2 regions of the Enterobacter chengduensis genome follow, and region 2 is predicted to be linked to the other one. Evidence: predicted binding sites of a transcription regulator. Region 2 holds the regulator's gene; the other holds the start of a gene.
The links. The regulator PurR, encoded in region 2, represses purine synthesis genes. The targets are predictions, from matches to a motif close to CANGCAAACGTTTGCNTG.
Positions count from the first base shown of each region.

Region 1: the regulator PurR is predicted to act here: its motif matches at 8,357-8,374, upstream of gltS (sodium/glutamate symporter).

Region 1 covers NZ_CP043318.1:94,138-104,662, reverse strand. Annotated here, with positions in the region: gene ligB (NAD-dependent DNA ligase LigB) at 1-878, opposite strand, end outside; gene gmk (guanylate kinase) at 1,130-1,753, shown strand; gene rpoZ (DNA-directed RNA polymerase subunit omega) at 1,808-2,083, shown strand; gene spoT (bifunctional GTP diphosphokinase/guanosine-3',5'-bis pyrophosphate 3'-pyrophosphohydrolase) at 2,103-4,217, shown strand; gene trmH (tRNA (guanosine(18)-2'-O)-methyltransferase TrmH) at 4,222-4,911, shown strand; gene recG (ATP-dependent DNA helicase RecG) at 4,915-6,996, shown strand; gene gltS (sodium/glutamate symporter) at 6,998-8,200, opposite strand; gene xanP (xanthine/proton symporter XanP) at 8,426-9,817, shown strand; gene FY206_RS00450 (AsmA family protein) at 9,937-10,525, shown strand, end outside.
Region 2 covers NZ_CP043318.1:2,214,974-2,225,498, forward strand. Annotated here, with positions in the region: gene punC (purine nucleoside transporter PunC) at 1-1,177, opposite strand, end outside; gene punR (DNA-binding transcriptional activator PunR) at 1,292-2,203, shown strand; gene purR (HTH-type transcriptional repressor PurR) at 2,221-3,246, opposite strand; gene cydH (cytochrome bd-I oxidase subunit CydH) at 3,544-3,633, shown strand; gene FY206_RS10940 (MFS transporter) at 3,796-4,962, shown strand; gene sodB (superoxide dismutase [Fe]) at 5,001-5,582, opposite strand; gene FY206_RS10950 (C40 family peptidase) at 5,705-6,478, opposite strand; gene grxD (monothiol glutaredoxin 4) at 6,817-7,164, shown strand; gene rnt (ribonuclease T) at 7,240-7,899, opposite strand; gene gloA (lactoylglutathione lyase) at 7,996-8,403, opposite strand; gene nemA (alkene reductase) at 8,504-9,601, opposite strand; gene FY206_RS10975 (TetR/AcrR family transcriptional regulator) at 9,655-10,254, opposite strand; gene eptA (phosphoethanolamine transferase EptA) at 10,296-10,525, opposite strand, start outside.

The DNA.
Region 1 (10,525 bases), 2.1 Mb from region 2:
CCCGGTAACCAGCCTTCGCCCGCAGGTTCATCCTCCGAACGCACCACAATGCCATCCGTGGCAAAGGGTAATGCGGTCACGTGCCAGGTCTCGCGCTGTTTCTCAACGACATCTACAGATTCGGCGGGAAGCGAATACCGTGCAGAGAGCGTAAAACCGGCCTGAGACAGTTCAGCTAAGGAAGTTCGCATATCTTTCGGTCCGTCCGGCCAGGCCCAGATGAATACGCTGATCTTGCTCAATAGCGCGTCATCCTTTTGCCGCATCATCGCTCCCGCCACCTTTGCGCGCGCGTTCATTCCGCCCATCTGTTGCTGAATGTGGTTGTCGCTTAACCAAAAAAGCTCGCCCTGTAAGACGCTGTTCGCCAGCGCGCCGGTGAGCGTTTGTGGAATAGACGGGATTAAACGCACCTTTCCGGTCCAGTCTTCCCCTTTCAGGCCATCACCGCGACTGATGGCCTGAGCTAGCTTCCCGTCACGATACACCAGCGTTACCGCCACTCCGTCAACTTTGGGCTGCAGCCACAGGTGCTGTCGGGCACCCATCCACTGCCTCAACTCCTCTTTGCTGGCCACTTTATGTACGCCCGTATGGGCAACAGGATGTTTTACGCTTCCCGCCAGCGAGGGGAGTTTCTCCTCTAAAGGCTCACTGCCAAAGCAGCGCTGCCACTGCGTTAACCGCCCGTGAAGCTGGTCGTAGACCTCATCGTTGATCTCACTCACGCCCTGCTTCCAGTAAGCCTCATCCCAGCGCTTGATTTGCGCACTTAACGACGCCATCTCTTTCTCTGCTTTTGCCTGTGACCACACCGGACACACCGCTGCGCTATAGCCACACCACAGCATTACTAACCCGCTAATCCATTGCCACATCGCCACCCCTCCTTTGCATTGCAGAAGGTATACCCGGATGCCTGAAGCAAGGCTAACGGCAACGCTTCACAATGCGAGACGCTATCCGGTATTTCTTTTGATTGCTGAAAACCACGGATAAAACCTGAAAACGGCACGCAAAATTCAATAATCGAGGGGAAAAAGTGTGACAAAGGCTACGTCACACGGCGGTGACGTGTATAATAAGCCCGTATGTAGGACTTCTTCGTTAACACATACAAAAGACTCTCATGGCTCAAGGCACGCTTTATATTGTTTCTGCCCCTAGTGGCGCGGGTAAATCCAGCCTTATTCAGGCACTGTTAAAAACCCAACCGCTGTACGACACACAGGTTTCTGTTTCTCACACCACGCGAGCGCCGCGTCCGGGTGAAGTGCACGGCGAACACTATTTCTTTGTGGATCACGACGAATTCAGAGCGATGATCGGCAGAGACGCGTTTCTTGAACACGCTGAAGTATTCGGTAACTACTACGGTACCTCGCGTGAAACCATTGAGCAGGTTCTGGCCACGGGCGTGAATGTGTTCCTGGATATCGACTGGCAGGGTGCACAGCAAATTCGCAAGAAAATGCCTGACTCGCGCAGTATCTTTATTTTACCGCCATCGAAAGATGAGCTGGATCGCCGCCTGCGTGGCCGCGGCCAGGACAGCGAAGACGTGATCGCAAAGCGTATGGAACAGGCAGTTGCAGAAATGAGCCATTACGCGGAATATGATTACCTTATTGTGAATGATGATTTTGATGCCGCGCTGAGCGATCTCAAAACCATCCTTCGAGCAGAACGCCTGCGTATGAGCCGCCAGAAGCAGCGACATGACGCATTAATCACCAAACTGTTGGCAGACTGAACCCACTTTCAGTATCATGCCCAGTCATTTCTTCACCTGTGGAGCATTTTAAGTATGGCACGCGTAACTGTTCAGGACGCTGTAGAGAAAATTGGTAACCGTTTTGACCTGGTGCTGGTCGCCGCGCGTCGCGCTCGTCAGATGCAGGTAGGCGGTAAAGATCCGCTGGTACCGGAAGAAAACGATAAAACCACCGTTATTGCACTTCGCGAAATCGAAGAAGGTCTGATCAACAACCAGATCCTCGACGTACGTGAGCGCCAGGAGCAGCAAGAGCAGGAAGCCGCAGAACTGCAGGCCGTTACCGCTATTGCTGAAGGTCGTCGTTAATTAAACCTGCGGGTCGCCCTTGTATCTGTTTGAAAGCCTGAATCAACTGATTCAAACCTACCTGCCTGAAGACCAGATTAAGCGTCTTCAGCAGGCGTATCTCGTTGCACGTGACGCTCACGAGGGCCAGACACGTTCAAGCGGTGAACCCTATATCACGCACCCGGTAGCGGTGGCCTGTATTCTGGCCGAGATGAAACTCGACTACGAAACGCTGATGGCCGCCCTGCTGCACGACGTGATCGAAGACACCCCTGCCACTTACCAGGACATGGAACAGCTGTTTGGCAAAAGCGTTGCCGAACTGGTGGAAGGGGTCTCTAAGCTTGATAAGCTGAATTTCCGCGACAAGAAAGAGGCGCAAGCCGAAAACTTCCGCAAGATGATTATGGCGATGGTGCAGGATATCCGCGTCATTCTCATCAAACTCGCTGACCGTACCCACAACATGCGCACGCTGGGCTCGCTTCGCCCGGATAAACGTCGCCGCATTGCCCGTGAAACCCTCGAAATTTACAGTCCGCTGGCGCACCGTTTAGGTATTCACCACATTAAAACCGAGCTGGAAGAGCTGGGTTTTGAAGCGTTGTACCCGAACCGCTATCGCGTGATTAAAGAGGTGGTGAAAGCCGCACGCGGTAACCGTAAAGAGATGATTCAAAAGATCCTCTCGGAAATTGAAGGGCGCTTACAGGAAGCGGGGATTCCGTGCCGCGTCAGCGGTCGCGAGAAACATTTGTACTCCATCTACTGCAAAATGGTGCTCAAAGAGCAGCGTTTTCACTCGATCATGGACATCTACGCCTTCCGCGTAATCGTCCACGACTCGGACACCTGCTATCGCGTGCTGGGGCAAATGCACAGCCTCTACAAACCGCGTCCGGGGCGCATGAAAGATTACATCGCCATTCCAAAAGCGAACGGCTATCAATCTTTGCATACCTCGATGATCGGTCCGCACGGCGTCCCTGTTGAGGTGCAAATTCGCACCGAAGACATGGACCAGATGGCAGAAATGGGGGTCGCCGCGCACTGGGCCTATAAAGAGCACGGTGGCGAAAGCAGCACAACCGCACAAATCCGCGCCCAGCGCTGGATGCAAAGCCTGCTGGAACTTCAGCAGAGTGCGGGTAGCTCGTTTGAATTTATCGAGAGCGTGAAATCCGATCTCTTCCCGGATGAGATTTACGTTTTCACCCCGGAAGGCCGCATTGTCGAACTGCCTGCGGGCGCAACGCCGGTCGACTTCGCTTACGCCGTGCATACCGATATCGGGCATGCCTGCGTCGGCGCACGCGTCGACAGACAGCCTTATCCGCTGTCTCAGCCGCTCTCCAGCGGCCAGACGGTAGAGATTATCACCGCGCCGGGCGCACGTCCGAACGCGGCCTGGCTGAACTTTGTCGTGAGCTCCAAAGCGCGCGCCAAAATTCGCCAGCTGCTGAAAAACCTCAAGCGTGATGATTCCGTCAGCCTGGGGCGTCGTCTGCTCAACCACGCGTTGGGCGGCAGCCGCAAGCTGGCCGAGATTCCACCTGAGCATATTCAGCGCGAACTCGACCGCATGAAACTCACGTCGCTGGACGATCTGCTGGCGGAAATTGGCCTGGGTAACGCCATGAGCGTCGTGGTAGCGAAAAACCTGCAGCAGGGCGAAGCGATACCTTCTGCTCCAGGCGCATCTGGCCATGCGCATCTGCCGATCAAAGGCGCGGACGGGGTGCTGATCACCTTCGCAAAATGTTGCCGTCCAATCCCAGGCGACCCGATTATTGCGCACGTCAGCCCTGGCAAAGGGCTGGTTATCCACCACGAATCCTGTCGTAACATTCGCGGCTATCAGAAAGAAGCCGAGAAGTTTATGGCGGTCGAGTGGGATAAAGAGACGGCGCAGGAATTTATCACCGAAATTAAGGTGGATATGTTCAACCACCAGGGTGCTCTGGCGAACCTGACGGCAGCGATCAACACGGCCTCGTCCAACATTCAGAGCCTGAATACGGAAGAAAAAGATGGCCGCGTGTACAGCGCCTTTATTCGTCTGACCGCCCGCGACCGCGTGCATCTGGCGAACATTATGCGCAAGATCCGCGTCATGCCGGATGTGATTAAAGTCACCCGTAACCGAAACTAGCGGTATGAATTTACAACGCTACGCGCGGATATGCGAAATGCTCGCCAGGCGTCAGCCTGACCTGACGGTCTGCATGGAACAGGTTCATAAACCGCATAACGTCTCTGCTATCGTCCGTACCGCAGATGCCGTCGGCGTGCATGAAGTGCACGCCGTCTGGCCGGATGGCCGTATGCGCAATACGGTCTCAGCGGCGGCAGGCAGCAACAGCTGGGTGTCTGTCAAACATCATCACACCATTGGCGAAGCCGTATCGCAGCTGAAAGGACGCGGGATGCAGATCCTCGCGACCAACCTTTCCGCTAAAGCCGTAGATTTCCGCGAGATCGACTACACCCGCCCGACCTGCATTTTGATGGGCCAGGAGAAAACCGGGATCACTCAGGAAGCGCTGGATCTGGCGGATCGGGACATCATCATTCCAATGATCGGCATGGTCCAGTCTCTCAACGTCTCCGTGGCTTCCGCGCTCATTCTGTATGAAGCGCAGCGCCAGCGTCAGAACGCCGGCATGTACGAGCGCAGCAACAGCATGCTGCCGGAAGAGGAACAGCAGCGCCTGCTGTTCGAAGGCGGCTATCCGGTGCTGGCTCGCGTTGCGAAGCAGAAAAAATTGCCTTACCCCCACGTCAACGCGCAGGGCGAAATTGAAGCCGATGCCGAGTGGTGGGCCACCATGCAGTACGCCGGGTAAGCGATGAAAGGCCGCCTGCTGGATGCGATCCCACTGAACAGCCTGACGGGCGTGGGCGCGGCGCAAAGCAACAAGCTGGCAAAAATTGGCCTGCACACGGTGCAGGATCTTCTGCTTCACCTCCCCCTGCGCTACGAAGACCGCACCCAGCTCTATAAGATTGGCGATCTCCTTCCCGCTATTTACGCCACCGTTGAAGGTGAAGTCCTGAACTGCAGCATCACCTTCGGCGGACGCCGGATGATGACCTGCCAGATCAGTGACGGCACCGGCATTCTCACCATGCGTTTTTTCAACTTCAGCGCGGCGATGAAAAATAGCCTGGCGACGGGCCGCAGGGTACTGGCCTATGGCGAAGCCAAACGCGGGAAATACGGCGCAGAGATGATCCACCCGGAATACCGCGTGCAGGGCGATCTCAGCACGCCGGAGCTGCAGGAGACGCTCACCCCGGTTTACCCGACGACGGAAGGCATCAAGCAGGCAACGCTGCGCAAGCTCACCGATCAGGCGCTGGAGCTGCTTGATACCTGCGCCATTACCGAACTTCTGCCATCCGAGCTGGCGCAGGGCATGATGAGCCTGCCCGAGGCGCTGCGCACCCTGCACCGCCCGCCGCCAACGCTGCAGCTCAGCGACTTAGAAAGTGGCAAACACCCCGCCCAACGGCGTCTTATCCTTGAGGAATTACTGGCCCATAACCTGAGCATGCTGGCGCTACGCGCGGGCGCGCAGCGTTTCCACGCGCAGCCGTTAAGCCAGAATGATGCGCTCAAGGATAAGCTGCTGGCCTCGCTGCCGTTTAAGCCAACCGGCGCGCAGGCGCGCGTGACGGCCGAGATCGAACGCGATATGGCGCTCGACGTGCCGATGATGCGCCTGGTGCAGGGCGACGTGGGGTCCGGTAAAACGCTGGTTGCCGCGCTGGCCGCCCTGCGCGCAATTGCCCACGGTAAACAGGTCGCGCTCATGGCGCCGACCGAGCTGCTGGCTGAACAGCACGCCAACAATTTCCGCGCCTGGTTCGCGCCGCTCGGGATTGAAGTGGGCTGGCTTGCCGGGAAGCAAAAAGGCAAAGCGCGTCTTGCGCAGCAGGAGGCCATCGCCAGCGGCCAGGTGCAGATGATTGTCGGCACGCACGCTATCTTCCAGGAGCAGGTGCAGTTTAACGGCCTTGCGCTGGTGATTATCGACGAACAGCACCGCTTCGGCGTGCACCAGCGCCTGGCGCTGTGGGAAAAAGGCCTGCAGCAGGGCTTCCATCCGCATCAGCTAATCATGACCGCCACGCCGATTCCGCGCACCCTGGCGATGACCGCCTACGCCGATCTGGATACTTCCACCATCGACGAACTGCCCCCGGGCCGTACGCCGGTCACCACGGTCGCCATTCCTGACACGCGCCGCAGCGATATCATCGACCGCGTGCGCAACGCCTGCACCCACGAAGGGCGCCAGGCCTACTGGGTTTGTACGCTGATCGAGGAATCTGAACTGCTGGAAGCGCAGGCTGCCGAAGCCACGTGGGAAGAGCTTAAGCTGGCGCTGCCGGAGCTGAACGTGGGCCTGGTGCACGGCCGCATGAAGCCTGCTGAAAAACAGGCGGTGATGCAGTCGTTTAAGCAGGGGGAACTGCATTTGCTGGTCGCGACGACGGTGATTGAAGTGGGCGTGGACGTCCCCAACTCCAGCCTGATGATCATCGAGAACCCGGAGCGTCTCGGCCTTGCCCAGCTCCACCAGCTGCGCGGGCGCGTTGGCCGCGGTGCGGTAGCGTCCCACTGCGTGCTGCTCTACAAAGCGCCGCTCTCAAAAACCGCCCAGATGCGTTTGCAGGTGCTGCGCGACAGCAACGACGGTTTTGTGATTGCGCAAAAAGACCTGGAGATCCGCGGCCCGGGGGAACTGCTGGGCACGCGTCAGACGGGGAATGCCGAATTCAAAGTGGCGGATTTGCTGCGCGATCAGGCCATGATCCCGGAAGTTCAGCGCCTTGCCCGCCATATTCATGAACGCTACCCCGAACAGGCGGCAGCGTTAATTGAGCGCTGGATGCCGGAAACCGAGCGCTACTCCAACGCCTGATTCAGGCGAACATCGGCAGCATCAGGTAAAGCTTGATCACCAGCGCGTTGACGATATCAATAAAGAACGCTCCGACCATCGGCACCACCAGGAACGCCATGTGCGACGGCCCGAACCGTTCGGTGATCGCCTGCATGTTGGCAATAGCCGTTGGCGTTGCCCCCAGGCCAAACCCGCAGTGACCCGCCGCCAGCACCGCCGCATCATAGTTTTTGCCCATCATGCGCCAGGTTACGAACATGGCGTACAGCGCCATAAACAGGGTCTGCACCGCCAGAATCGCCACCATCGGCAGCGCCAGCGAGGCCAGCTCCCATAGTTTGAGGCTCATCAGCGCCATCGCCAGGAACAGCGACAGACAGACGTTGCCGAGCACCGACACCGCTCGCTCAAACACGCGGTAGAAGCCCATCAGCGCCAGACCGTTGCTTAGAATGACCCCGATAAACAGCACGCAGACAAAGGTCGGTAGCTCAAACGCGGACCCTGCCAGCCATTGCGCAACCACTTTACCCACGGTCAGGCAAATGGCGATCATCGCAATGGTTTCAATCAATACCAGGGAGGTAATGCTGCGCCCGACGTCCGGCTTTTCAAACGCGGTCGGCACCAGCTCATCGTCCGGCCTGCCGTCCGGCGTGGTGGAGTGTTTGACCAGATAACGGGCCACCGGGCCGCCAATCAGGCCGCCCAGCACCAGGCCAAAGGTGGCGCACGCCATCGCCACTTCCGTTGCGTTTTCAAAGCCGTAACGCTCAATAAACAGCTTGCTCCACGCCGCGCCGGTACCGTGACCACCCGAAAGGGTAATTGACCCCGCCAGCAGACCCATCAGCGGATCCAGCCCCAGCAGCGTTGCCATGCCGATGCCAATCGCGTTTTGCATCAGCAGCAGCCCCACCACCACAATCAGGAATACCCCGAGTACCTTACCGCCCGCACGCAGGCTCGCCAGGTTGGCGTTCAGGCCGATGGTGGCAAAGAAGGCCAGCATGAGCGGATCTTTCAGGGACATATCAAAATCGATTTCCCAGCCCATGCTTTTTTTCAGTATAAGCAGGGCCAGCGCCACCAGCAGGCCGCCGGCGACAGGTTCAGGAATAGTGTATTTCTTAAGAAGGGAAACGCTGTGTACCAGCTTACGGCCAAGCAGTAAGACCAGCGTTGCGGCAACAAGGGTCGACAACGTATCGAGATGAATCATAGAAGGCTCCTGTTTTGCGCGTGTTCCATACACACGCGGCGTTATCCTGGGCCGGTTTGTGCTCTTCATGAGCCCCGGCGCGAAAAAGTGTAATTTTTTTTTCCGAGGCGTTGTAGAAAACCTGCTCACAGCGGCAGATTTTCTTCCCTTTTTTTGCTGGCAATCGTTTGCTTTTACCAGGTGGTCAGATAAAATGCCCGCTTTTCCACCGTGGGATTGCCGCCGATGTCCGTTAACACCATAGAGTCGCCAGATGCGCAACCGATTGCGCAGAAGCAAAATAGCGAACTGATCTACCGCCTTGAGGATCGCCCGCCGCTGCCGCAGACGCTTTTCGCCGCCTGCCAGCACCTTCTGGCGATGTTTGTCGCGGTGATCACCCCGGCGCTGCTGATCTGCCAGGCGCTCGGCTTACCGGCGCAGGACACGCAGCACATCATCAGCATGTCCCTCTTCGCCTCCGGCGTGGCCTCGATTATTCAAATTAAAGCGTGGGGTCCGGTGGGGTCGGGATTATTGTCGATTCAGGGGACCAGCTTTAACTTCGTGGCACCGCTGATCATGGGCGGTACGGCGCTGAAAACCGGCGGTGCGGATGTCCCAACCATGATGGCGGCGCTGTTCGGCACGCTGATGCTGGCCAGCTGCACGGAGATGGTCATCTCCCGCGTCCTGCATCTGGCGCGCCGCGTCATCACCCCGCTGGTTTCCGGCGTGGTGGTGATGATTATCGGCCTGTCGCTGATCCAGGTGGGCCTCACCTCCATCGGCGGCGGCTATGCCGCCATGAGCGACCACACCTTCGGCGCGCCGAAAAACCTGCTGCTGGCGGGCGTGGTGCTGGCGATCATTATTCTGCTTAACCGCCAGCGTAACCCTTACCTGCGCGTGGCCTCGCTGGTGATCGCCATGGCGGCGGGCTACCTGCTGGCGTGGGCGCTGGGCATGCTGCCGGAGAACACCGCGCCGACCAACAGCGCGCTTATTACCGTCCCCACGCCGCTGTACTACGGTCTGGGCATTGACTGGGGCCTGCTCCTGCCGCTGATGCTGGTCTTTATGATCACCTCTCTCGAAACCATCGGCGATATCACCGCCACCTCGGACGTCTCCGAGCAGCCCGTTTCCGGCCCGCTGTACATGAAGCGCCTGAAAGGCGGCGTGCTGGCGAACGGCCTGAACTCGTTTGTTTCTGCGGTATTCAATACCTTCCCGAACTCCTGCTTCGGCCAGAACAACGGCGTGATCCAGCTGACCGGCGTCGCCAGCCGCTACGTCGGTTTTGTGGTGGCGCTGATGCTGATCGTCCTCGGCCTCTTCCCGGCGGTGAGCGGCTTTGTTCAGCACATCCCTGAGCCGGTGTTAGGCGGCGCAACCCTGGTCATGTTCGGGACTATCGCGGCCTCCGGCGTGCGTATCGTTTCCCGCGAGCCGCTGAACCGCCGCGCGATCATGATTATCGCGCTGTCGCTGGCCGTGGGGCTGGGCGTTTCCCAGCAGCCGCTGATCCTGCAGTTTGCGCCGGACTGGGTGAAAAACCTGCTCTCTTCCGGCATTGCCGCAGGCGGTATTACCGCTATCGTGCTGAACCTCGTTTTCCCGCCTGAAAAGAACTGATCCCCTTCACGGCAGGCAGTCAATGCCTGCCGTGACATCTAATTACACCATTCCCGCCTTGAGGATTGCGCATAAATCGTGCATAACTCCCTTATGTGCGTTTTGCGGGATGGAAGACCATGAAATTTATTGGAAAGCTGCTCGTCTATCTTCTGGTAGCCCTGCTCATTGTGTTGCTGGCGTTCTACATTCTGCTCCAGACCCGCTGGGGCGCGTCTCAGGTCAGCAGCTGGGTAACGGTGAATACCGACTACGAACTCAGTTTCGACAAGATGAATCACCGCTTTTCGTCGCCTTCCCACATCATTCTGGAAAACGTCACCTTTGGTCGGGACGGTAAACCCGCCACGCTGGTAGCCAAAAAAGTCGATATTGGCCTGAGCAGCCGTCAGATAACCGACCCGCTGCACATGGACACCATTACCCTGTTCGACGGCACGCTGAATCTCTCCCCACAGACCGCGCCGCTGCCTTTCCTGGCGGATCGCCTGCAGCTGAACAACATGGCCTTTAACAGCCCGAATACCGAATGGGACCTGAGCGCGCAGAAGGTGACGGGCGGCGTCAGCCCATGGCAGCCGGAAGCAGGCAACGTACTGGGGAAAAGCGCGCAGATTCAGATGAGCGCAGGCTCGCTGACCCTCAACGGCGTACCGGCCACCAACGTGCTGATCGAGGGCCAGCTGAACGGCAAGGAAGTGGTGCTTA
Region 2 (10,525 bases):
GCGACCGCGCATTTTGCTCGCGATGCGCAGCCGACTGCATGCGATAGCCCATCGCCGCCAGCGCAACGGTGACCAGCATCACGCTGGTGGTGGTCAGCAGCGGCGTTGCAATAAGCGCGGAGACCACCAGGCTTGCCAGGAAGCACAGACCCAGCTGCAGGGTATTTTGCAGCGCGGCCGCGCGGCCTGTCGCCTGCGGGAACGGACGTAACGCCTGTGCCACCACGATGGGGTAAATCGCCCCGTTCGCCACGGCCATCACGCAGAAGGGGATCAAAATTTCAGCCAGACCTGCGCCCGGAACAAACCCGACGGCCCAGGTGCCGATGACGCTCAGCGCATAGAGCACCAGCAGCCATGGCAGCATCTGCTGACCTTCCCATTTTTGCAGCGCCGCGCGGCAGCCGTACCCGCCTACCAGGAACGCGATGGTCTGCGGAACATAGCTCAGACCGATGGCCGCCGGGCTGTAGCCCATATCGTGCAGAATAAACGGCGAGCCGGTGAGCCACGCGAAGAAGCTGGCCGAACAGGCGGCATAGATCAGGACATTCCCGCGATACGCTTTCGCGCTCAGCAGGGAGGTGAAGGTGATCGGCTTCGCGTCGGCGTGCGCCTCTTTTTTATGCGCGGGCTTGAGGCCGAACGCCGGCAGCATCAGCACCAGGGTGATGGCAAACAGCGTGGCAAAGATCGCCTGCCAGTCGAAATGCGCGAGGATCCAGCTGCCCAGCAGGGGAGCGAGGGCAGGGGAAAGTCCCACCAGCGGCATAATCGTCGCGAAAATACGGTTTGTACGGTTAGCCGGATAGTAGTCGGTGACCAGCGCCTGCCAGGTCACCGCCGCGGCACAGACGCCCACGGCCTGAATGAAGCGCAGCACCAGCAGCCAGGTAGCGTCACGCACCCACAGCATCCCCAGGCAGCCGACGGCAAAAATGGCCAGACCCAGCAGCAGGACCGGTTTACGGCCAAAGCGATCCGAGAGCGGTCCCCACAGCAGCTGGGCGAAAGCAAAACCGGCGAGGAATAAGCTCAGGCTGGCGCTGATGGCCGCAGCAGGGGTTTGCAGATCTTCCTGCATCGCGGCAAACGCCGGCAGGTACATGTCGGTGGCCAAAAAGCCCAGCACGCTTAAGCCGCCGAGCCAGACTAAAAATCCTTTCCTGGGTTGCATTCTTCTATTCTCCTGAGGAGGCAGGTGTACGTTGGCGCAGAGTGTAGGGAGTGCAAAGCGGCTTGTGAAACGCTAATATTTGGCGGGTGCATTCAAATTTTTTGCAGGCAGAAAATGTGGTCAGATTATTCTCTTGAAGTGGTCGATGCTGTCGCGCGCAACGGCAGCTTTAGCGGTGCGGCGCAGGAGCTGCACCGCGTCCCTTCGGCAATCAGCTACACGGTGCGTCAGCTGGAGGAGTGGCTGGCGGTTCCGCTGTTTGAACGGCGGCATCGCGACGTGGAATTGACGCCCGCAGGCGCGTGGTTTTTGAAGGAAGGGCGTTCTGTTATCAAAAAAATGCAGATCACCCGCGAGCAGTGCCAGCAGATCGCCAACGGCTGGCGGGGACATCTCTCCATCGCGGTGGATAACATCGTGAAGCCCGAGCGCACCCGGCAAATGATCGTCGATTTCTATCGCCATTTTTCTGACGTCGAGCTGCGGGTCTCCCAGGAGGTGTTCAACGGCGTATGGGACGCGCTGGCGGACGGCAGGGTGGAGATGGCGATTGGCGCCACGCAGGCGATCCCGGTCGGGGGACGTTACGCCTTCCGCGATATGGGGATGCTGAGCTGGAAATGCGTGGTGGCACGCGATCACCCGCTGGCGGCGATGGAAGGGCCACTGAGCGACGATACGTTGCGCAACTGGCCGTCGCTGGTGCTGGAGGATACCTCCCGTTCATTGCCCAAGCGTATCACCTGGCTGCTGGACAACCAGCGGCGGGTGGTGGCGCCTGACTGGGAATCGTCGGCGACGTGCCTCAGCGCCGGGCTGTGCGTCGCGATGGTGCCCGTTCATTTTGCGCGTCCGCGCATCGATACCGGAGAGTGGGTGGCGCTGACGCTTGAGAATCCGTTCCCGGATGCGGCATGTTGCCTGACCTGGCAGCAAAATGATGTCTCGCCAGCGATGGCCTGGCTGCTGGATTATCTGGGCGACAGCGAAACGCTAAACCGGGAATGGTTACGGGAGCCAGCATAGCTGGCCCCGTAAAGGGATTAGCGACGGTAGTCGCGGAACGGACCATCCGCAACGGAACGGCGTTCAATCAGGCGCGGGTGGACCTCAATGGACTGCGACTCTTCACGTTTGTTGACGATCCTGTCGAGCAGCATGTTGAAGGCCGTTTCACCCAGCGAATCTTTCGGCTGGTGAATGGTGGTCAGCGCCGGGGTAAAGAAGCGCGCGTTACGCACGTTATCATACCCGATCACGGAAATATCCTGCGGCACGCGCAGACCCAGCTCGTCGGCCGCACAGAGCGCGCCCATGGCCATGATGTCGCCCCCGCAGAAAACGGCGGTCGGACGGTGCTGCTGGGAGACAATCTGCTGCATCGCGCGGTAGCCTGACTCCGGCTCAAAGTCGCCCTGCACGATCCAGTTTTCCGGCACGGTAATCAGCGCTTCTTCCATCGCTTTCATAAAGCCGGCCAGACGGCCCGCGCCGGTGTTGCGCTCCAGCGGACCCGGGATCACGCCAATCTCGCGGTGGCCGCGTTCGATCAGATAACGGCCCGCCATATAGCCGCCTTCAAAGGCGTTGTCGATCACGGAGTCGGTGAAGTCCGCGCGCGCTTCACCCCAGTCCATCACTACCATCGGGATATGGCGATACTCTTCGAGCATCGACAGCACGGATTCCGGGTACTCGGAACACATCACCAGCAGGCCATCCACGCGCTTTTGCGCCATCATCGACAGGTAGGCGCGCTGTTTTTCAATGCTGTTCCACGCGTTGCCCAGAATCAGGGTATAGCCTTTCTGGAAGCAGTTTTTTTCTACCGCTTCAATGATCTCGGCAAAATAGGCCGCTTCACTGCTGGTCGCCAGCAAACCAATGGACTTGGTGTGATTAACCTTGAGGCTGCGCGCAACCGCACTTGGCGAATAGTGCAGCTCTTTGATCGCTGCCCAGACGGCGTTGCGCGTCTCTTCCGCCACAAAGCGGGTTTTGTTAATTACATGTGATACGGTTGTAGTGGAAACGTTTGCGCGTTTTGCTACGTCTTTAATTGTTGCCATTAAATGTCACTCCAGACCATATCCTAAACTCCTGAAAAACTTGAAGGTAAACGTTTGCCTTCTCTCACCCTTATCTCGCAATGTTGAATTGCGGCACGCCGGGAAAACGACACGGGACGTCAGGAGGGGGTCAATGGCCGGTACGCTAATAAATTTAGCGTGGAATTTTGTCCTATCTTGATGAAAAGGGGAAGAGGTAAAGTGGTTATCAGTATAAATCCAGGAAGATTTTTGACGTAATCTGTGCAAAAATGAGCAAGCTCACTTTTCGTGGGGGGATTAAAAGGAGAAAAATTGATGAGTTCCGATCTGAAGTTTTCGCTGTTCACCACCGTTGTTGTGCTGGCTCTGATTGTCGCGGCGGGTCTGACGGCTGCGCTGCACTGATTTACGCGGGGGGAGAGCCTTCTCCTCCCAGTTTCCCGGATTGTTACTTCTCAGGCAAAAATTTTTTGCCATTTTGTTAACTTCTCATTTTTTGTGATTGATGTCATGCTTTCTGCTTCTTTGTTCTGTGTTACCACATGACACGGCATCCGGAGTTGACGCATGAAAATCAATTTTCCCCTGCTGGCCCTGGCGATTGGCGCTTTTGGGATTGGCACCACTGAATTCTCCCCGATGGGGCTACTGCCCGTTATCGCCCGGGGCGTAGACGTTTCGATCCCTGCTGCCGGGATGTTGATCAGCGCCTACGCTATCGGCGTGATGGTAGGAGCGCCGCTGATGACGCTTCTCCTTTCGCACCGCGCGCGCCGCAATGCGCTGATATTCCTGATGGCCATCTTCACCCTGGGTAACGTGCTTTCGGCCATTTCGCCGGACTACACCACGCTGATGCTGTCACGCATTCTGACCAGCCTTAACCACGGCGCGTTCTTTGGGCTGGGGTCGGTCGTTGCTGCCAGCGTGGTGCCTAAACATAAGCAGGCGAGTGCCGTAGCAACCATGTTTATGGGCTTGACCATCGCGAACATCGGCGGGGTGCCTGCGGCAACCTGGCTGGGCGAGGTCATTGGCTGGCGGATGTCCTTCCTGGCGACGGCCGGACTGGGCGTGGTCGCGATGGTGGCGCTGTTCTTCTCCCTGCCGAAAGGCAGCGCGGGAGAACGTCCTGACGTGCGCAGAGAGCTGTCGGTGCTGATGCGCCCGCAGGTGCTCTCCGCGCTGCTCACCACCGTGCTGGGAGCAGGGGCGATGTTTACCCTCTACACCTATATTTCACCGGTATTGCATGACATCACCCGCGCAACGCCTCTTTTTGTTACCGCGATGCTCGTGCTGATTGGCGTGGGCTTCTCGATCGGCAACTACCTCGGTGGGAAATTTGCCGACCGTTCCGTGAGCGGGACGCTGAAGGGTTTCTTAACCCTGCTGATTGTCATCATGATCGCAATTCCCTGGCTGGCGCGGAATGAAGTCGGCGCCGCGATCGCGATGGTTGTCTGGGGCGCAGCCACCTTTGCCGTGGTGCCGCCGCTGCAGATGCGCGTAATGCGCGTTGCGCATGAAGCGCCGGGGCTCTCGTCGTCGGTCAACATCGGTGCCTTTAACCTGGGCAATGCGCTCGGGGCGGCGGCCGGTGGGGCCGTGATTTCAGGAGGGCTGGGATACAGCTTTGTGCCGGTGATGGGGGCGATCGTTGCCGCGCTCGGCCTGCTGCTGGTGATGACGTCGGGTCGTAAACAGCCCGAAGCAGCCTGCGCTGCGGATTAAGCCAAAAACGCAGAAGGGCGAACCCTTCTGCGTGTCTCTTACGCGGCGAAGTTCTTCGCCACAAACTCCCAGTTAACCAGTGCCCAGAAGTGCTCCAGGTAGTTAGGGCGCGCGTTGCGGTAATCAATGTAGTAAGCGTGTTCCCATACGTCCACGGTCATCAGCGGCTTCGCGCTGGTGGTCAGCGGGGTGCCCGCGTTTGAGGTGGACACGATAGCCAGTTTGCCATCCGCCTCTTTAACCAGCCACGTCCAGCCAGAGCCGAAGTTCTTGATGGCGGCATCGGTGAACTTCGCTTTGAAGTCCGCGAAGCTGCCAAAGGCGGCGTTGATGGCGGTAGAAAGCTCACCGGCAGGTTCGCCGCCGGCATTTGGCGCCAGGCAGTGCCAGTAGAAGGTGTGGTTCCACACCTGAGCCGCGTTGTTAAATACGCCACCCTCTGAGCTGCGGACGATCTCTTCCAGCGTTTTGCCTTCAAAATCGGTGCCCTTGATCAGGTTGTTCAGGTTGGTGACGTACGTCTGGTGATGCTTGCCGTAGTGATATTCCAGGGTTTCCGCAGAAATGTGCGGGGCCAGGGCGTCTTTTGCATACGGTAGTGCAGGTAATTCGAACGACATTGCTTCTCTCCTTATTGTATTTTGCGTTGCCAATAACCACACAGACAACGTGGACAGGATAGCAAATTGAAAGGGTATGCAAAAGAGGAACTTACCCTGCCACGGATGTGGCAGGGCAGGGGTTAGCGAATGGTTTTCGGCGTCATCACGCGGCGCGCGCCGACGTAGTGGCGTACCCAGTAGTCTTCGCTGAGAGAGGTGATCTGAATATCCTGGCCGCTACGTGGAGACTGGATGAATTTCCCGTTGCCGACGTAGACGCCGACGTGGTCAGCCGTGCCGCGGCCCTGGGTGCGGAAGAAGACCAGGTCGCCGTTTTCCAGCTCGCCGCGGTCAACCGGTGAGGCATCGCGCAGGTGGTACATTTCGTTGGCGGTACGCGGAATGCGGAACTTAACCAGATCCTTATAGGCGTAATAGACGAGGCCGCTGCAGTCAAAGCCGGTACGCGGCGAGCTGCCACCCCAGTGATAAGGTTTGCCAATCTGCCCCATCAGCTTGTTCATTGCTGTTTTTTGCGCTTTCTGCACGCGCACCTTATGCACTTCCGCTATTTTGGTGACCTTCGTACATTTCGCCTTGTGGCCCTTACGCGCGGTGCATTTTTCAGTCACGAGGTTAGCGGCGGTTTGCGAAGCTTTACTTTTGGCGGAGTGGGCAGTGCGGGAAGGCTTGGTTTTCGTCTTGCTGGAAGCGGTCTGTTTGGTTTGAGCCGGTGTTTTTTTCTTGTCGTTCTTAGCGGTGGTTTTTTTCTTACGTTCTGTAGCTTTCGCCAGATGGTTTTTTTGTACGGCAGAATGCCGCGCCTGCTGAGAGGCGTTTGCCACTGGCGTGAAGGTGAGTGAAGTAAACAGTAAAGCACAGAGCGTGATCGAGATTTTATTTATCCGCGCCACTGGGCAGTCCCCTGATAAATGCAGGTCATCAATAACACCCGCGTATGATTTACAAAGCCCGTCGATTCTAATCTATAAAAAGCCAGAAAGTTAATAGCATTTTTCAAACTACAATCGTGTTTCGTTAGCAAGTGCAAAAAAAATCATCATTCTGTCGCACATTTGCCCACTCCCTAAGCAAAACCCGCACTGCGGCCGGAGTAAACACCATTTGCAATGCAACTTTGCGTGACTCAGGGTAAAATATATAAACGTGACAAAAATGTTATTTTCCGATGCCAGTCTGAACCGCTACAATGTCAGACGAATGCCGTTACAGAAGTTAAAGGAAGCAAGACATGAGCACCACTATTGAAAAAATCCAGCGCCAGATCGCTGAAAACCCGATTCTGCTGTATATGAAAGGTTCTCCGAAGCTGCCAAGCTGCGGCTTCTCCGCGCAAGCGGTTCAGGCGCTGTCAGCCTGTGGTGAGCGTTTTGCTTACGTTGATATCCTGCAGAACCCGGACATCCGCGCTGAGCTGCCTAAGTACGCTAACTGGCCGACGTTCCCACAGCTGTGGGTTGACGGTGAACTGGTTGGCGGCTGCGATATCCTGATTGAAATGTATCAGCGCGGCGAACTGCAGCAGCTGATCAAAGAGACGGCGGCGAAGTACAAAACCGAAGAGCCGGACGCAGAGTAATTTTCTGCGCAAATAAAAAAGCGACCCGCTATGTGGTCGCTTTTTTTTTGTCGGGTGGCGCTGCGCTTACCCGACCTACACGTCATCGGTAGCGTCAGCACCCGTTGCCAGCGGCCAGCCGCCCAGACGCTTCCAGCGGTTGACGATCTCACAGAACAGCTCTGCGGTACGCTCCGTGTCATACAGCGCGGAGTGCGCCTGCGTACCGTCAAATTCAATGCCTGCCGTAATACAGGCCTTTGACAACACCGTTTGTCCCAGCGCCAGACCGCTCAGCGCCGCGGTGTCGAAGGTCACAAAAGGGTGGAAGGGGTTGCGTTTGAGCGAGGCGCGCTCGGCTGCGGCCATGGTAAAGGTGTGATCGAAGGTGGCGTTATGGGCCACCATGATGGCGCGGCTGCAGTTCGTCTCTTTCATACCTTTACGCACCATTTTAAAAATGGCGTGCAGCGCATCATATTCACTGACCGCACCGCGCAGCGGGTTATGCGGATCGATACCGTTAAACGCCAGCGCTTCCGGCTGCAGGTTTGCCCCTTCGAAGGGTTCAACGTGGAAATGCAGCGTGGTGTCCGGGATAAGCCAGCCCTGTTCATCCATCTTCAGCGTGATGGCGGCAATTTCGAGCAGCGCATCGGTTTTAGCGTTAAATCCAGCTGTTTCTACATCAATGACAACGGGATAAAAACCACGAAAACGGTCGCACAGACCGCTAAATTGAGCGTTATCGGACATCAGGGTCTCTTACATGGGGAAAAAAGCAGAGCGCATTATGGCAAATTTTGGCGGGCGATGCAGTAAAACTACGGGCGCAGGCTGCGCCCTGAGGGATCAGTTGCCCAGACCGCGACCGGCGTCTTTGGCTTCAATCAGCTCGATTTTGTAACCGTCCGGATCTTCCACGAACGCAATCACGGTGGTGCCGCCTTTAACCGGACCCGCTTCACGAGTGACGTTACCGCCGTTGCTGCGGATGCGTTCGCACGCGTCGGCCGCGTTGTCCACTTCCAGCGCGATATGGCCGTAGGCGGTGCCCAGCTCATAGCTGTCTACGCCCCAGTTGTAGGTCAGCTCGATCACCGCTTCATCCGTTTCCGGGCCGTAACCCACGAACGCCAGCGAGTATTTGTATTCCGGGTTTTCGCTGGTGCGCAGCAGCTTCATGCCCAGGACGTTAGTGTAGAAATCAATAGAACGTTGCAGGTCGCCAACGCGCAGCATGGTGTGAAGTAGGCGCATAATTTCCTCATTAACCAATGAAATAGACTGTCATTTTGAACAGAAACGATGTTTGAGTATAGCGGCGAAGTATCGCCGCTATCAATGAACAACGGAGAGATTAGAGAGAAGGGTAGTCGGTGTAACCTTCCGCGCCGCCGCCGTAGAAGCTTTCCGGACGCTGCGGGTTCAGCGCCGCTTTTTTCTGCAGACGGGCAACGAGATCCGGGTTGGCAATGTAGTCGCGGCCAAACGCGACGGCATCGATCAGCCCTTTATTAATCAGGTCTTCGGCTTTCTCTGGCGTATAGGCACCCGCACCGATGATCACCCCGTGGAAGCGCTCGCGCACTTTCTGGCGGAAGGCTTCAGTGTAAGGCTTGCCGCCGGCCCAGTCCGGCTCGGACATGTGCAGGTAAGCAATGCCGCGTTTCGCCAGCTCTTCGATCAGGTACAGCGCATCGGCCTCTTCGTTCGGACCGTTGTCGACGTTCTGGAAAGAGCCGATAGGCGAGACGCGGATACCGATACGGTCCGGGCTCCACTCCTGGCATACGGCATCAACCACTTCCAGCACCAGGCGGGCGCGGTTTTCGACGCTGCCGCCGTACCGATCGGTGCGGTGGTTAGACGAAGGTGACAGGAACTGATGCAGCAGGTAGCCGTGCGCGGAGTGCAGCTCAATCAGGTCAAAACCGGCTTCGCGGGCGTTGGCTACGGCCTGGCGGAAGTCGTTCACGATCCCCGGGATTTCATCCAGCTCAAGCGCGCGCGGCATAGAGGTATCTACGCGGATCGCATTGCCGTTTTCATCGCGCAGGGAGGTGCGGGTATTGGCGCTCAGGGCCGAAGCGGAAACCGGCGCCTGACCGCCAGGCTGAATGCTGCTGTGAGAGATACGACCTGTGTGCCACAGCTGGACGGCAATGCGCCCCTCTTCAGCATGGACGCCCGCGGTGATTTTCTGCCATGCGGCGATCTGTTCCGGGCTGTGAAGTCCCGGTGCGCCCGCATAACCCTTAGCCTGAGCGGAAATCTGCGTGGCTTCGGTGATAATCAGGCCAGAGCTTGCGCGCTGACGATAGTATTCACCCATCAGTGGGGTTGGGATGTCGCCCGGCTCAATGCTGCGCAGGCGGGTAAGCGGTGCCATGAACACGCGGTTTGGCGCCGTGACGGCACCCACTTTCAATGGGGTAAATAATTTTTCAGCTGACATAAAGACTCCTGAGTAGACCAGTCGACTAGTAATGAGATAAATAAAAACGCCTGCTATACGCCAGGCGCAGTAATCGTACTTTTCACATGCGCCAGCGCGCTTTCCAGCGGAACGGCACTGCGAGAAATTTTTGCCTGCAGGTTAGCGCCGAGCCAGAGCGCATATAACACCTGCGCCTGGGTTAACGGCTCGCCGGAAAAGGCCAGCGTTTTTTCATCGCGGCCTTTCTCCAGCGCCTGGGCCAGCAGGGCGATAACGCCGCTGGCACCTTTATCCATCGCCGTGCGCATATCTTCAGAAAGATCGCACACTTCTGCAGAGAGTTTAACGGTCAGGCAACCGCTGATAATGCCCTGCTGACAGAACTGGTTCAGCGTTTCCTGATAGTAGTTCAGAACGCGATCCCGGTAGTTCCCTTCACCCGACGCAAAGTGGGTCGCCAGCCGCTGGTGATAGCCAGCATAATGACGCTCCAGCATCGCCACGCCGAAGGCCTCTTTGGACCGAAAGTAGTGATAAAACGACCCCTTCGGTACCTCAGCGGTTTTTAATAACTCGCTCAACCCCATACCGGTAAATCCGCGATGCATGCAAAGCTGCTCGCCGGTTGCCAGGAGATGTTCGCGGGTATCGTGTTCAATGTTTCTGCTCATGGCCGCACTCTAATAGACCGTTCGGTCTAATGCAAGCGTGATTACTGACGACATGCGCTCAGTATATCCAGCTGCGGCTGATAAACCGTTGATTTCACGTCCATCATACCCAAAACGGTGGAGAACAAATTGTCCTGGGAAACCGCATTTTTTGCTGCATGGTCACGCAAACACCGTTCGTTGATGCCAAAGTTTTTCGCGTAGTCCTGGGACAGCCAGAACATAAACGGAATATGCGTTTGTTGCTCCGGTGCCAGCATGTACGGCGTGC